DNA from 4 places in the Shewanella sp. NKUCC01_JLK genome. Region 1 is predicted to be linked to each of the others. Evidence: predicted binding sites of a transcription regulator. Region 1 holds the regulator's gene; each other region holds the start of a gene.

Region 1 (4,219 bases):
AGGCATGTTACGCACGTCGACACTGATGGCGACGAGATCGTTACTGCCTTTGAGTTGCTCAAGCAAACTGCCAATCAATGGCAAGGGAAGGTTATCGACACAATAATAGCCGAGATCTTCGAGTACCCTAAGGGCGACAGATTTGCCTGAGCCTGAGCGGCCCGACACTATGACCAGTTTCATCCAGTGATTACCTGATAGAGTTCCGTTTCATCATGCGTCTTGCGTAATTGCTTTAATATTTGCTTGTCGCTCAGCTTTTCGGCCATGCAAGACAAGGTACTTAAGTGCTGCTGACATTGGTCTGCAGGCACCAGTAGTGCAAATAAAATATCAACAGGTTGCTTATCGATAGCATCAAATGCTATCGGCTCTTCACACTTAATGAGTATGGCAATGGGCTGATCTATATCGGCTAGTCGACCATGTGGAATGGCGATGCCGTTACCTATACCTGTGCTCCCCATCTTTTCGCGCGCCACTAGGCTTTCGAATATCTCTTGAGATGAGAGGGTCGGGTACTGGGCAGCGACTAAGTCGCTGATGAGTTCCAGTACCTTTTTCTTGCTGCCCGGAGTGGCGCAGGTAGTGCACTCCGGCCGCAGTATGGTACAAAGTTCCATTATTAGTGTTTTGTTAACTTCTCTTTGTGTTTAATAACCTGACGGTCAAGCTTGTCAATCAGGGCGTCTATAGCGGCATACATGTCAGCATGCTCTGAAGTAGCAAAAACTTCACCACCTATGAGGTTTATTCTCGCTTCGGCAATCTGTTGCATTTTCTCAACATTGAGCACAACGTGCACATTATTGATCTGTTCGAAATGGCGTTCAAGTTTTGAAAACTTTTCTTCTACATATGCACGTAACGATTCGGTAATTTCGATATGGTGCCCACTTAGGTTTATTTGCATAGAAACGTCCTCCGATATCCACTGTAGGTTATAAACTTTTACGCTGATTAGAAGGTGGAATAAGCATAGCCTCTCGGTACTTCGCAATGGTTCTGCGGGCTACGTTGATCCCTTGTTCTGCCAGAAGTTGAGCCATCTTACTATCGCTTAATGGTTTTTTCTGGTTTTCCGCTGCCACCAGTTTCTTTATAAAGGCTCTGATTGCTGTGGATGAGCACTCACCACCATCGTCAGTCCCGACGTGGCTAGAGAAGAAGTATTTTAGTTCAAAAAGTCCCTTAGGGGTATGCATGTATTTTTGAGTTGTGACCCGTGAGATGGTGGACTCATGCATTTCTACCGCTTCAGCAATATCGTTAAGCACCATAGGCTTCATGGCTTCTTCACCATACTCAAAGAAACCTTGCTGATATTGCACTATGCAATTAGCAACTTTAAGCAAAGTGTCGTTACGGCTTTCTAGACTCTTAATAAACCATTTAGCCTCTTGCAGATGGCCGCGAATAAATTGGCTATCGGCTTGGTTTTTTGTGCTGCGTGCCATAGAAGCATAATGTTGATTTACATTGATTTTGGGCATGCAGTCAGGATTAAGCTCAACGACCCAGCGGCCATTTTTCTTCGACACAGACACATCTGGGATAACGTATTCGTCATTATTGGGCGTGATCAACAAACCTGGGCGAGGATTGAGGGTTTGGATGAGTGCTATACCATCCCTTAATTCATCTTCTTTTAATTTAGTCTTACGCATCAACAACCTAAAATCACGGGCGGCGATCAGATCTAAATGATCTTTGATCAGCATACGGGCGTTTTCTAGGTTGGGAGTATCAGCGGCGAAATGCGACAGTTGGATCAGCAGGCATTCACTTAAATCGCGGGCGGCAACGCCTATGGGATCAAAATGCTGAATGCGCTTGAGTACGGCTTCGACTTCGTCAAGCTCAACTTCAGGATTGCCCATGGCTTCGAGAATTTCTTCAGTGCTTTGGGTGAGATAGCCCTGATCGTCGATTGCATCAATAATGGCGGTGGCAATGGCTAAATCGGTTTCAGAAAACGGTGTGAGGTTTTTTTGCCATTCTAAGTGTTCGTACAAACCTTCACTGGTCTCGCCTTGGAAGGGCATATCGTCTTCACGACTGCCGCCGGGGCCTGAGTTTGGGGAGGCGGTAAACACTTCATCCCATGTGGTGTCCATGGGGAGCTCATCGGGCATGGATTCTTTGGTTAGCGACTCTGCCGTGTCTATGGTGGAGCTGTCTTTTTCTGGTGGCAGAGTGCTAGATTCACTGAAATCCGTATCGGATAGCGTTTGGTTTACAGGGGTTTTAGTGGCGTCGAATTGATCCTCTTCCAGCTCGAGAAGGGGATTAGAATCTAATGCTTGCTGGATCTCTTGCTGCAGTTCTAATGACGACAGTTGCAACAGACGTATGGCCTGTTGTAATTGTGGCGTCATGGTTAACTGTTGACCCAGTTTGAGCTGGAGTGACGCTTTCATGTTACCGCTGATCCCTACGTTATTATTGTTGGATGAGGTCGCTTATTATTATCTTGAGTGAAGCCCAATGGCGGTATAAATTGCCTCCATTGGCTTCGCTCGATTAACTATAGCCTGAATTGTTCACCTAAGTACACAGCCCTAACTTGCTGATTGTCTAAGATCTCTGCTGGAGTTCCTTCGGCAATCAGGTTTCCGTGACTCACAATATAAGCATGTTCACATACATCTAATGTCTCGCGGACATTATGGTCTGTGATCAGTACGCCAAGGCCGCGACTTTTGAGTTGTTCGATAATCTTCTTGATGTCGATAACCGAAATAGGATCGACGCCGGCAAACGGTTCATCGAGCAAAATGAACTTAGGATTAGCGGCTAAAGCCCGCGCAATTTCGACGCGACGACGTTCGCCACCCGACAATGACATGCCTTGGCTGTCACGGATGTGGGTGATATGAAACTCTTCGAGCAGATGTTCTAGTTCTTCTTCTCGTTCTTCGTTTTTAAGTTCTTTACGAGTTTGCAGTACGGCCATGATGTTGTCATGAACAGTTAGCTTACGAAAGATACTGGCTTCTTGCGGTAAGTAACCTATGCCTTTGCGGGCACGCAGATGCATAGGATCTGCGGTTAAATCATCATCGTCGATAAAGATATGTCCCTTATCGCTCTTCACTAGCCCGACAACCATGTAAAAGGTCGTGGTTTTACCTGCACCGTTTGGACCGAGTAGGCCAACGACTTGACCGGTTTTTACCGTCAGACTGACGTCTTTAACCACTTGGCGACTCTTGTAACTTTTCGCCAGATTTTGTGCTCTTAAGGTGATTTGGGTCATTTAGAGTCCTGCTTTTTTACAGGTTTATCCGCCGGAGCGTCTGATTTAGCATCATCTTGATAGTTTTCAGGCTGAATAATAGTGATTACGCGATCGTCACCACTGCCAGTACTCTCGGCCATCAATTTCTGTTGAATCATGTTATAGCGGATTAAATTGCCTGTAACTTGGCTACCTGCTTGATCTAATGACGCCATACCTTTCAGAGTTAAGGTGCGGCTTGCCATATCGTAACGAATTTCTTTCGCGCTAGCCGATGCAGGACGGCCATCGTCTAATATCTGGCTATACGTAGCAGGGTTGCCTGTGGCGACTAAAGTTTTGCTATTTTCACCTTCAGCGGAAAATGCACGCAGTTCATTTGCTTGGATTTTTATTGAGCCTTGGGTAACTTCCACCGGACCAAAGAAGATAATCTGGTTGTTTTTGATATCCGCAGTTTGGCTCACAGCTTTAATTTTGACTTCTTGCTTTAAGTCGCCCACTTTCGCGAAAGCACTCATGCTCATAATTAGCATTAGGCTGGCAAGTAATACGTTATTTTGCTTCATATGTTCCTACTACCTGACTGGTCAATTGCACTTCTTGCGCGTTGAGGTCGGCATAAAGGCCTTGGCCTTGAATATTAAAATCTTTCCCTGTGACGTAAATGGTACGGTCAGAGGTCATTATCATAGTGTTGAGATCGAGTTCCAGATAACTGGTGGACAAGGTCTGAATCGGTTCTTCTGGGCTAATGGCATCGATAATAACATTATTTTCTAATACAACCTTGCCAGTTTCCTTGTTTAGCTTGCCCTGATCTGCCCTGAGCTGCCATTGTGCTTTACCTTGGTCTGGATAAACAAGATAAACAGGTTGAGTAAAGAAAGTTTGATTCGTTGAATCATAATGTTCCATGTGTTTCGCCGTCACACGGCTATTCACTAGTCCTTGCTCATTGAACTCAACACTGCGCAG
Region 2 (4,219 bases), on a different contig from region 1:
TACCAGCGTGACAGACGACAATGGCAAACGCATCATTATGGGCGATGCCAACTTGAGTAAAGATGGCCTGCGGATTTATGAAGTTAAAGATATCGCCATCTGTATTGAAGAAGCCTAGCGAGTTTACGCTGTTAGAAAGACGCTAATCTCGAATAACAAATAACGAATAACGAATAACGAATAACAAATAGTTGCGCCGCCTTGGCTATCCACATCACCAAGGCGGCACAAATAACATGAGAACACCTATGACTAGCCATACTCTAGATCAATTCAATAGCAATAACGAAAAACTCAGCCCTTGGCCGTGGCAAGTCAACGATGCCGCGCTGAGCTTTGATATCGACGCATTAGGCAAAAAACTCAAAGATTTAAGCCAAGCCTGTTACTTAGTGAATCACAGTGAAAAAGGCTTAGGCATAGCGCAAACGGCCGAAGTAACAACAAGCGACAGCCAAGCGCCACTAGGCTCACACCCCGTCAGCGCCTTTGCGCCCGCCCTTGGCACCCAAAGTTTAGGCGACAGTAATTTTCGCCGCGTACACGGGGTTAAATACGCTTACTACGCTGGCGCTATGGCCAACGGTATTGCCTCGGAAGAACTGGTTATCGCCCTTGGCCAAGCGGGCATTTTGTGCTCATTTGGCGCGGCGGGGTTAATTCCATCCCGCGTTGAAGCGGCCATTACCCGCATTCAAGCGGCGCTGCCTAATGGTCCTTATGCCTTTAACTTAATTCACAGCCCAAGCGAGCCCGCATTAGAGCGCGGCAGTGTTGAGTTATTCTTAAAACATAAAGTGCGCACGGTCGAAGCCTCGGCATTTTTAGGTTTAACGCCGCAAATCGTCTATTACCGCGCAGCAGGTTTGAGCCGCGACGAACATGGCGAAATAGTCATTGGCAACAAAGTCATAGCCAAAATCAGCCGTACCGAAGTCGCGACTAAGTTTATGGAGCCGGCGCCTGCCAAAATCCTCCAGCAATTAGTGAGTGATGGCCTTATCAGCCAAGACCAAATGGCGATGGCATTGCTGGTGCCAATGGCGGACGACATAACAGCCGAAGCCGACTCTGGCGGCCATACCGACAATCGTCCGTTAGTCACGCTTTTGCCGACGATTTTGGCGCTCAAAGATGAAATCCAAGCTAAGTATCAATATAAAACGCCCATCCGTGTGGGCGCTGGCGGCGGCGTCGGTACTCCCGATGCTGCATTAGCCACCTTCAACATGGGCGCGGCCTTTATCGTTACAGGCTCAATCAACCAAGCCTGCGTCGAAGCGGGCGCCAGCGAACACACACGTAAGTTACTCGCCACCACAGAAATGGCCGATGTGACTATGGCGCCTGCCGCCGATATGTTCGAAATGGGCGTGAAATTACAAGTGGTTAAGCGCGGCACTCTGTTCCCGATGCGCGCCAATAAGCTTTATGAAATCTACACCCGTTACGATTCGATTGATGCCATCCCTGCGGACGAGCGTAAAAAACTCGAAGAGCAAGTGTTCCGCTCATCACTCGATGATATTTGGGCTGGCACAGTCGCCCACTTTAACGAGCGCGATCCTAAGCAAATCGAGCGCGCACTGGATAACCCCAAACGTAAGATGGCGCTGATTTTCCGCTGGTATTTGGGTCTATCGAGCCGCTGGTCGAACACAGGCGAAGTCGGCCGCGAAATGGATTACCAAATTTGGGCAGGCCCAGCACTGGGTGCATTTAACGCTTGGGCAAAAGGCAGTTATTTAGATGACTATAAAGCCCGTAATGCGGTCGATTTAGCCAAACATTTAATGGTGGGCGCAGCATATCAATCCCGCATTAACCTGCTGTTATCCCAAGGCGCGAGCATTCCAGTTAGCCTGCAGCGCTGGAAACCATTAAATCGTTTTTAAACGTATTTAGCTCCTATCATCTTGTATTATAAGATCATAATATCTTCAAGCCGACACAAACTCACAGTGTCGGCTTTTATTTATCTTTACTTATGAACGACATCAGCTCACAGTCTTTGATTCAACGTATTAGGCTGAAACTCTTACCGAAGCTTAGGTAAAAATTGCCTACCCCTCTTTTAATTCACTCACACCATTTTAAATAAAATGATTTAAATTATATTTAAAATCAATTAACTACTTAAAATTTTTAAAGTTGGCATTAAGATCGCAATCAAGTAAGAGCCATTAGCCGTTACCTTACAAGTGACACAAACGGTCATGCGAAGGATTAATACAAGGGCAGGAGGTTATTATGCTAGGTTGGACATTAGTATTTCTAGTTGTTGCCGTGATTGCCGGGTTGTTAGGATTTGCTGGGATTGCTGGCGCAGCGGCGGGAATAGCGAAAATCATTTTCTTCATATTTATTGTGTTATTAGTGATTTCTCTGCTGATCAATGCCCTTAAGGGCAAATCACCGCGACTATAATTTTTTTTAGAAAAGGAGATAGATATGAAACCATTTACCCTGATGACAAGTGCAGCATTCGCATTATTACTCGCCCTAGGTTTAACGGCCTGTAGTGATAACAAAGCCGAAGACGCGGGCGAAAAAATCGATGAAGTAATGACTGATACAGGTAATGCCATCGAAGATGCCTGTGAAGAAGTCAAAGAAGGTGTTAAAGCTAAAGATACTAAGTGCTAAACAAACCTCACTTTAGGGTGGCAATAGACTCGTCTACTGCCACCCTTTTGGTTTAGACTCGCTCATTTCTGCATCTCTCATCTCGACATCTATCCATTCAAGTGCAACGATTTTAACCAAGAACAATGGCATTGGAGGACTTGCATGCTAACGAAGATCCACATCAAATATTTGTACACTGCAGGTGCAGTATTGTTAGCCTATTTTGCAGTAACAGACACTTCTCCCCTGCTCACTTTCATTTGTGCATGGACAAGTCTGTCACTGTTTTTAGTCGGTTCAGCCTATTGGTTTAATCTCGCCAGTATTTTTAGAAAACGCCAAGATGGCACTATCCCTTGGTATATTCGTTGGGGTTTTATTCCCTTTTTATTAGGCAGTCGACTCTATAACCACTGGGCCAGAAAATACGATTCAGTACCACCCATGCAGAGGATTGATGAACATCTGTATCTCGGCTGTAGACTGTTTTCCGCAGATCTGGAAAAGATTAAAGCCAATAAGATCACTGCCATTCTGGATGTCACCGCTGAATTTGATGGCTTAGATTGGTCGCAATTTGAAGATCATATCGAGTATTTAAATATTCCCATCCTCGACCATAGCGTACCGACCAGTGCCCAACTCAATCAAGCCGTTAACTGGCTGCACCGCCAAGTACGCGCCAATAAACAGGTACTCATCCACTGTGCTATGGGTCGTGGCCGCTCAGTGCTGGTGCTCGCCGCTTATTTGGTTTGTAAAGATAAACAACAGCACTTCGCCGAAGTACTGCAACAGATAAAGCAAATACGCAAAACCGCTGGCTTAAACAAATGGCAATTACGCGCGCTAGATCGCATGCTCAGTCAAGGGAAAATTAACATCCACAAAGTGGCGTGGATTATCGCCAACCCAGTCTCTGGTGGCGGGAAATGGCAAGAATACAGCGAGCAAATCCAAGATGAACTCAAAGCCTATTTTGACCTGACTTTAAAACTCACAACAGCAGACGAAACCGCAAATGTCTTCGCCGAGCAAGCCCGTAATGCAGGCGCTGATATTATTATAGCCTGTGGTGGCGATGGTACTGTGACTGAAGTGGCCTCTCAAATCGTTGATACGGATATCGTCTTAGGCATCATTCCTCTTGGCACAACTAATGCCCTCAGCCATGCCCTCTTTGGTTTAGGCAGTAAGCTTATTCCTATCTCTCAGGCGCTGGATAATATTATTCAAGGGCATTGCCAAGCCATTGATACCGCGCGTTGTAATGAGGAGTTAGTGTTGTTGCTCGTAGGCATAGGGTTTGAGCAACAAATGATTGAATCCGCGAACCGTGAGCGTAAAAATGCCCTCGGCCAGTTTGCCTACCTCGATGGCTTATGGCGCGCAGTGAATGCCGATATCACTTTAACCATCCAGCTCAGCTTAGATGATGCAAAACCCACAACATTGACGACCCATAGCCTAATCGTTGCCAATGCCGCACCGTTTACCAGCGTGTTGGCGCAGGGCGATGGCGAACCAAACATGACCGACGGTTTACTCGACATTACTTGGTTGGATGCTGGCGATGAACCCAAAGAGCAGT
Region 3 (4,219 bases), on a different contig from region 1:
TAGCGGCAGTTATCTTCTTAGACAAGCGTCAAAGATAAGTTGGCAAGGGATCTAAAGCTAAAAATCGCTGCTAAATTCGCACTCTTAAATAATCTTGGTATACTTTCGGCCCATTAGTGCTTGCACTGTATGTTGAACTTTGGATAATGCCCTTCTTTTATGATGGTGTTGTCCACTAGACGAGGCAAAAATGAGCGAAGTCACTACCGCTGAATTTAATGAAGAAGGCAAGTATCTGCGCAAGATCAGAAGCTTTGTCCTGAGAGAAGGTCGCCTAACCAAAGGCCAAGCACACGCTATTGAAAGCCAGTGGCCAACAATGGGTTTAGATTACAGCCCAGTGCCATTGGTACTAAGCGACGTTTTTGGTCGTGAAGCTGATACTGTGCTGGAAATTGGCTTTGGCATGGGCGCCTCTTTAGTACAAATGGCTAAAGATGCACCAGAGCAAAATTTCATTGGTATTGAAGTACATAAACCGGGTGTAGGCTCTTGCCTTAGTGATGCCGCCATTGCTGGTGTGACTAATTTACGTGTGTATCATCACGATGCCATGGAAGTATTAGAACATGCGATTGCTGACGGTTCATTAGCCCGAGTGCAATTGTTCTTCCCAGATCCTTGGCATAAAAAACGTCACCATAAACGCCGCATCGTACAAGCTGAATTTGCCGAACTTATTCGTCGCAAGCTAAAAATTGGCGGTGTTTTCCATATGGCAACTGACTGGGAAGAGTACAGCGAGCATATGTTAGAGGTGATGCAAGCCGCACCGGGTTATCAAAACCAGTCGGCCGACGGCAGTGTGGTGCCGCGTCCTGATCATCGTCCATTGACAAAGTTTGAAGCCCGCGGCCATAGACTGGGTCACGGTGTATGGGATCTGATGTTTGAGCGTATCGCTTAATCACGAACTCAATTTTAGCTAATTTTAAACACAAAAGGGAAAATCACTATGGCAACTAATCGTAGCCGTCGTTTACGTAAGAAAATGCGCGTTGATGAATTCCAAGAGTTAGGTTTCGATATGGCTTGGACTTTTGATGCATCAGTATCTGAAGCCGATATCGATGCAACTGTAGATAAATTCATCGATGAAGTGATCGAAACCCGTAAATTAGGTTTCCATGGCGGCGGCCACATCGAATGGGAAGGCATTATCGCCACCCAAACGATTGGTAAATGTACCGAAGAAGATATTGCTGCAGTTAAGGCATTCTGGGCGACCCAAAAAGTATCTCAGGTTGAAGTTAGCGAACTGTACGACATTTGGTGGGGTTAATGCCCGAGTTGGCATTACTTGAGGAAGTGGTCGAGAAAGTTCGACCCTTGCTCGGCCAAGGAAAGGTTGCAAATTATATCCCCGCACTGGCCAGCGTTGATGCTGGCAAATTAGGCATTGCCGTCACGACTGTTGACGGTGAAACTTTAGGTGCGGGCGATTACCTTGAGCCGTTTTCGATTCAAAGTATCTCCAAAGTTTTCAGCTTAACCTTAGCGTTAACTTTATATGAAGAAGCCGAAATCTGGAGCCGTGTTGGCAAAGAACCTTCGGGCCATTCATTCAACTCTTTAGTACAAGTCGAGTTAGAACGTGGCAAGCCGCGTAATCCCTTTATCAATGCTGGCGCGTTAGTGATTGCTGACTTATTGCAGAGTCGTTTAGGTGCTCCTAAACACAGAATGCTTGAGTTAGTCAGGCAACTAAGCCAAAACGATAAAGTGTGTTTCGATAAACAAGTAGCAGATTCAGAATATCAGCATAGTGCGCGCAATGCGGCTATCGCTTATTTGATGAAGTCCTTTGGTAATTTTCAAGGCGATGTTGATACTGTGCTGCGCACCTATTTTCATTATTGCGCCTTGAAGATGAATTGTGCTGACTTGTCTAAGGCCATGTTGTATTTGGCTAATCGCGGCAAAAGTATCACAGGGTCTGAGCTTATCTCTCGAGTGCAAACTCGACAACTTAACGCTCTGTTGGCAACCTCGGGCTTATACGATGGTGCGGGTGAGTTTGCTTATCGTGTTGGTATGCCAGGTAAAAGTGGCGTCGGCGGCGGTATTATTGCCGTGATCCCTGGAGAACTGTCGATTTGTGTATGGTCGCCAGAACTCGATAATAATGGCAACTCACTTGCGGGCACTGCGATGCTTGAGCATCTAAGTCAGCGTCTCGGCCGTTCTATTTTCTAGCTTTACCTCACGTTTTTATTAGCACTATCAGACTAAATGTTAGCGAATTTCGCTAATGACCTTTTAGTGCTAACTTTCAAAATTCAACATAATCATATTGTTATAAAATTGGCACGTCTCATGCTATAAGCTATTCAGTAGTTTAGGTTTATCGAATTATTCAGATTAAAGGACGAACAAAAATGAAATTAAATAAGTTATTAACTGGATTTGCATTATCTGGCGTGATTTTAGGAACATCTAGCGTACAGCTGGCGCAAGCACAAACAGAGCCAAAAATAGATGAACGCTGTGAAGTCGCCTTAAATTATGACGTTATGGTTGAGCCTAAAAAATTAGTCATGAGCGAGAAGGGCACAGAAAAGTATCGTATCGAAGTTGACAAGTTATTTGTGGAAGGTAAGCAAGTTAACTTAACCGACAAGCAGAAAAAATTGGTTACTCAATATGCCGATGAAGTTTCGACTCAAGTGCCAGAAGTGATTGAACTGGTGAATGAGGCAGTATCTCTTGCTTCCAAAGCGGTTGGTATGGCCTTAACACCTTTAATGGGTGATGCCGCTGGTGCAAAATTTGATGAAATGATGGCTGGCGTTCAAAAACGGGTTGATTCAGTGGCTTACAAGAATGGTGATAGCTTCTATTTAGGGGCTACTGAAGACTCGATGCAAAGTACATTTAACGATGAATTCGAGCAGGAAATGGAACAAATTGTCCAGAATTCAATTGGCGCAATTATGATGAACTTAGGTGGCCAAATCATGTCTGGTGGCGGTGAAAATTTTGAAGCCAAGATGGATACCTTCTCCAAAAAAATGGACAATTTAGGCCAAGATATTGAGCAACAAGTGGAGAGCCAATCTAAGGGATTAGAAGCTAAGGCTGACCGTTTGTGCGACCGATTTGAAAATTTGTTAGTGCTTGAAAATCAATTGCGCCAAGAAGTGCCAGAACTAGCGCCTTATGTGTTGACACAAAACTCAACCAAGGAACTGCGTGAATAGTTCTTGCAAATAGTTCTTGTAAATATCTCTTACGAATCGCCCTTATTTTTAACTGCAATAACTTCTATCTCCTTGTGCATGAGTCAAACTTGAATGCTACGCCCCTAGTCAATTAATCGACTAGGGGCTTTTTTATTGGCTACTGTTTAATCGTGGCGACAACCTTTATGGCTAAGTTGATGTGGCTTATAGGCTAGGCTTGCAGCGATTTAGTTCGGAATGTTACAGTCTAGAGACGAATATTTGGTATACTCTTAAAATATAATTAAAAGCTGGCATATCAGTCAGATATAACCCCCTACTTTAGTGGACTTTTTCGGTCTAAATCTCTGCGTTATATCATTTTGATGCGAGATATCAATGCTATGGTTATTTTTAAGCGATGATTACGCTAACCATAGCTGCTCACCGAAAGTTAATATCATTGTCGTAAACAGCTTAAGGCGACTTCCATGTTAGAACTGTTAGAACCTATTGCGATTTTTACTCATGTGGCCAGAGCAGGTAGTTTTAGTGCCGCCGCAAGAAGGCTTGGGATCTCTAAGTCTAAGGTCAGTACACAAGTCGCCGATCTTGAACATAGACTTGGTGTTCAATTAATCCAACGTACCACCCGTAGCTTAAGTCTGACTGAAGCAGGGCATTTGCTGTATCTGCAAGGTGAAGAACTGCTGCGTGACGCTGAACAAGCGATAGCCAGCGTACATAACTTAAATGATGCGACCCGCGGTGTGCTCAAGGTGGGGATTTCCCAATCCTTTGGGGTGATGCATATCATTCCTGCGCTGCCATCCTTTATGGCAAAACATCCTGAGCTTGAGCTACAAGTGAGTTTACTGGACCATAAAGTAGATGTAGTGAGTGAAGGCTTAGATTTACTGTTAACTATGTCGGAGCAATTACCGCTTGGCATGGTTGCTAGACCTCTGATGAAGTGCCAATTCCTGTTAGTTGCTTCTCCTGGCTATATTGCTCAACATGGCGAGCCAACTCGACCTGAGCAGTTAGTTGACCACAAC
Region 4 (4,219 bases), on a different contig from region 1:
GCAACGATGTCGCCAGCGTTAGCAATTTCAACTTCAGTACGGTCTAGACCCATGTAACCTAATACTTGGCCCATTTTACCGTTACGAGTTTTGCCATCAGCGCCAATAATAGTCACTTGTTGGTTCGTTTTAACGCTACCACGCTTGATGCGGCCGATACCGATAACACCCACGTATGAGTTGTAGTCGATTTGCGAAATTTGCATCTGGAACGCGCCTTCGGCGTCAGCATCTGGGAAAGATACTTTTTCAACGATAGTTTGGAACAGCGGCGTCATATCATCGCTCGCTACATCCGGGTCTAAAGTTGCAAAACCGTTTAACGCAGAAGCGTAAACGATTGGGAAATCTAGCTGCTCGTCAGTTGCACCTAAGTTATCGAACAGGTCGAATACTTGGTCAATAACCCAATCTGGGCGTGCACCTGGACGGTCAATTTTGTTGATAACAACGATTGGCTTTAGGCCTTGAGCAAACGCTTTCTTCGTTACGAAGCGAGTTTGTGGCATTGGACCGTCAACGGCATCAACTAGCAATAATACTGAGTCAACCATAGACAGAACACGCTCAACCTCACCACCGAAATCGGCGTGGCCTGGGGTATCAACGATGTTAATACGGTAGTCGTTCCACTTGATGGCAGTATTCTTTGCCAGAATCGTGATCCCACGTTCCTTTTCAAGATCGTTGGAGTCCATCACCCGCTCAGTGGCTTCTCCTCGGGTTGCAAGGGTGCCTGACTGTGACAGCAACTTGTCTACCAGGGTCGTTTTGCCATGGTCAACGTGTGCAATAATGGCGATGTTACGTAAATTCTCTAGCACGGATAAACCTCTTACCATCAAACAAAAATAGGGATATTTCAGTAATTCGTTATGGTGATCGAGCTCGATCTACCACAATAAAAAGCGTGCCATTCTACTCCAGAGCGGCCTTGGCGCACAGGATTATTTTTGAACACTTATAAAACAATTCGCCAATCCTTGGGTAATTTCCGCCAATCATCCACTGAATGAAATCCTCTATAGCCAGAGTTAACGCTCTGTTTAATTGCCATATTCGTAGGAAAAATCCGAGTTAAGCAGCTGAATTTGCTATTTTTCGTATTCAATGTTAGCACTGCTAATGTCGATTTAAGCATCAGCAAAATCGACTTAGATACAGAGAAATTACCACGTCAACACACTGCAATAAATTCTGCTGCACACTTAATCTAGCATTCATGTTGGCGTTTACACCCGATGGCATTAAGACTCACTTCATTGTCACGGGATACCTTTTTACGCATCACTGATTTCACTTGGCCTGTGAACAGCAAAGACATTTCGCACATGAGAACGAACTCTTTCCTAATAATATGATAATAAACCACTATTGGATTGATAATGCGTGGCATAGTTGGACAGACTAGCGTGGTTTTATGACAATTATGCGGCGGTTATGCGGTGATAAATAGTCTCGTGCAGTACTGCAAGTATGTGTGAGCTTCACAGAGGCGGTACTTACTGAGATAGTGAAAGCCAAAGCGTTATTGCCATCTCAGTGCCATATAAGCGGTGCATGTTATCGCTGTGCATCCCAGCTTAAGGTTTGCATGAATCAATTCAGTGCGCACCAAAATGGAGTAATGCACCAAAATGCCACAGACAAAAGCACTATTATGGTGCACACGCGAATCCAATTAAGTGCAACAAAGATTTTAAACCATGTTAATCAGTAAGTTAAATTATTGGCATGGATATCGCTTTATAGCTCGTAAGTTTGGCTCAAGATAAATCACTTGAGTTAAAAGATTATAGAAGGGGCATCCCTTTACCCTACCGGAGGCTTGAGAATGTCAGTTGAATCAGTTTTAAAGCAACTTGAAGAATTAGAAGTTAAGTTCGTTGATTTACGTTTTACCGACACTAAAGGTAAAGAGCAGCACGTATCTATTCCTTCTCATCAGGTAGATGCTGATTTCTTCGAAGACGGCAAAATGTTTGACGGTTCTTCTATCGCAGGTTGGAAGGGCATTAACGAATCAGACATGGTACTGATGCCAGATCCAACGACATTCGTACTGGATCCTTTCACCGAAGAAACCACAGCGCTGATCCGTTGTGACATTCTTGAACCCGGTACCATGACAGGTTACGACCGTGACCCACGCTCAATTGCTAAAAAAGCAGAAGCTTACCTGATCTCTACTGGTATCGCTGATACTGTATTGATTGGACCAGAACCAGAATTCTTCCTATTTGACGATGTCCGTTTCGGTACTGACATGTCAGGTTGTTTCGTTAAGATCGACGCTAAAGAAGCGGCTTGGAACTCAGGCACTAGCTACGAAGGCGGCAACACAGGTCACCGTCCATTTGTTAAAGGCGGTTACTTCCCAGTTGCACCGGTTGACTCATCACAAGACCTACGTAGCGCTATGTGTTTAGTGCTCGAAGAAATGGGCCAAGTGGTTGAAGCGCATCACCACGAAGTGGCGACTGCAGGTCAAAACGAAATCGCCACTCGCTTCAACACCTTGACTAAGAAAGCGGATGAAATCCAAATTCTGAAGTACGTAGTGCACAACATGGCACACGCTTACGGTAAGACGGCGACTTTCATGCCTAAACCCATCGTTGGTGACAACGGTAGCGGCATGCACGTTCACCAATCTCTGGCGAAAGACGGTGTTAACTTGTTCGCTGGCGACAAATACGCAGGTTTAAGTGAAACGGCTCTGTACTACATAGGTGGTATCATCAAGCACGCTCGCGCGCTGAACGCTTTCACTAACCCAAGCACTAACTCTTACAAGCGTTTAGTGCCACACTTTGAAGCACCTGTTATGTTGGCCTACTCTGCCCGTAACCGCTCTGCATCAATCCGTATTCCAGTGGTACCAAGCCCTAAAGGCCGTCGTATCGAAGCACGCTTCCCTGATCCACATGCAAACCCATACTTAGGTTTCGCAGCGCTGCTGATGGCGGGTCTTGACGGTATCCAAAACAAGATCCACCCAGGTGAAGCGATGGACAAAGATCTGTACGATCTGCCTCCAGAAGAAGCGGCTGAAATCCCACAAGTGGCAACGTCATTAGAAAACGCCCTTGAAAATCTGCAAGCTGACCATGAGTTCCTGACAAAAGGCGGCGTGTTCAGTGAAGATTTCATCCAATCTTATATCGTACTGAAAACAGCAGAAGCTGAGCGCGTAGCACGTACAACTCACCCACTTGAGTTTGAAATGTACTACAGCCTGTAATGGCTAGCGCTATACAACCGGCTCGCTTTATGTAATTGATACAGAAAATATAAAAGCCTCGATAGCAACGCTATCGGGGCTTTTTGTATTTTGAAGGTATATACAACTTTGATTCTGATTCAATCATCGCGTTGTTCTCTAAATAGGCATCATCGCCAACCACTCTTTTATCATTCATAGAAGGCACGCCAGACACCGCGGCAACAGCAGCAACAATAGAGATAGATGGTTAAAAACCGATTTAAACTATACGAGGGTGCGGCATAAAACCACCCATATAGTCGGAAGTTAACTACCGCGCCATTATTGTTAAGTGTCCAAGCTTTATTCAACTAGGCTGGGGATTGTCAGGGGTAAAATCTGCCAGTTGGGCAGGTTCGCCTGACTCAAATGACGCAAATGTTACGCCATCTAACACGCGCTCATTTTTAAATACACGGATTTCAGAATCAGGTAACTGCGTCATTAGCAATGACAAGATAGTGTGCATCTTATCCAATGGGCAATGAAGACGAATGCTTGCGCGTAAGCCCATTGTTCGTACATCCGATTGGCAGGCAATAAATGGACGATTCCGCGTTACCTTAATCAAATGACGATGCCCATTTTTTATAGGACTCTCGTAAGTAGTCTCTATATTTTTAAAACCGGTGAAGAAAAATGCCATCACAGCAAAACCACCCGCGCCGACCAAGGCGGCCGGGCCTAAAAAGGCCACCCCGACAATACAAACCACCACCCCAAACCAAGCCAGCCCCCGCACTACCGCGTAGGCAGCATCCGGTATAACGTCATGATAGGTGGTAACTAACCCCTCGGTGGTAAGCCGATAATTGTACTGTTTGTCAGCCAACCAGAGGTAGCGCATAAATGGCCCAAAAATCATCGCTATGATGAGAAAATAATACCATTGCTCAAATCCATACCAGTATGTCACCAACCCAACTAGAGCCGTAATCCCGCACGGAATAAGGA

Evidence for each region. Region 1 encodes sigma-54, which starts transcription at its own class of promoters, with help from an activator protein. Its sites were predicted from a motif close to GTTGGCACGNNNNTNGNNT; they were not measured.
Region 2: KO537_RS08410 (DUF1328 family protein) is a predicted target of sigma-54. The motif match lies at 2,151-2,169, and genes of this name have one in related genera.
Region 3: KO537_RS04295 (YggN family protein) is a predicted target of sigma-54. The motif match lies at 2,304-2,322, and genes of this name have one in related genera.
Region 4: glnA (glutamate--ammonia ligase) is a predicted target of sigma-54. The motif match lies at 1,729-1,747, and genes of this name have one in related genera.

What each region holds. Positions count from the first base shown of each region.
Region 1 is NZ_JAHKRD010000020.1:15,389-19,607, forward strand. It holds gene rapZ (RNase adapter RapZ) at 1-183, opposite strand, end outside; gene ptsN (PTS IIA-like nitrogen regulatory protein PtsN) at 180-623, opposite strand; gene hpf (ribosome hibernation promoting factor) at 626-913, opposite strand; gene KO537_RS19095 (RNA polymerase factor sigma-54) at 942-2,420, opposite strand; gene lptB (LPS export ABC transporter ATP-binding protein) at 2,528-3,259, opposite strand; gene lptA (lipopolysaccharide transport periplasmic protein LptA) at 3,256-3,810, opposite strand; gene lptC (LPS export ABC transporter periplasmic protein LptC) at 3,797-4,219, opposite strand, start outside.
Region 2 is NZ_JAHKRD010000006.1:152,645-156,863, forward strand. It holds gene KO537_RS08400 (beta-ketoacyl synthase N-terminal-like domain-containing protein) at 1-118, shown strand, start outside; gene pfaD (eicosapentaenoate synthase subunit PfaD) at 249-1,895, shown strand; gene KO537_RS08410 (DUF1328 family protein) at 2,251-2,427, shown strand; gene KO537_RS08415 (hypothetical protein) at 2,452-2,646, shown strand; gene KO537_RS08420 (diacylglycerol kinase family protein) at 2,791-4,219, shown strand, end outside.
Region 3 is NZ_JAHKRD010000003.1:76,702-80,920, forward strand. It holds gene trmB (tRNA (guanosine(46)-N7)-methyltransferase TrmB) at 191-907, shown strand; gene KO537_RS04285 (YggL family protein) at 956-1,282, shown strand; gene glsB (glutaminase B) at 1,282-2,196, shown strand; gene KO537_RS04295 (YggN family protein) at 2,379-3,200, shown strand; gene KO537_RS04300 (LysR family transcriptional regulator) at 3,653-4,219, shown strand, end outside.
Region 4 is NZ_JAHKRD010000012.1:114,917-119,135, forward strand. It holds gene typA (translational GTPase TypA) at 1-824, opposite strand, end outside; gene glnA (glutamate--ammonia ligase) at 1,835-3,244, shown strand; gene KO537_RS14375 (hypothetical protein) at 3,573-4,219, opposite strand, start outside.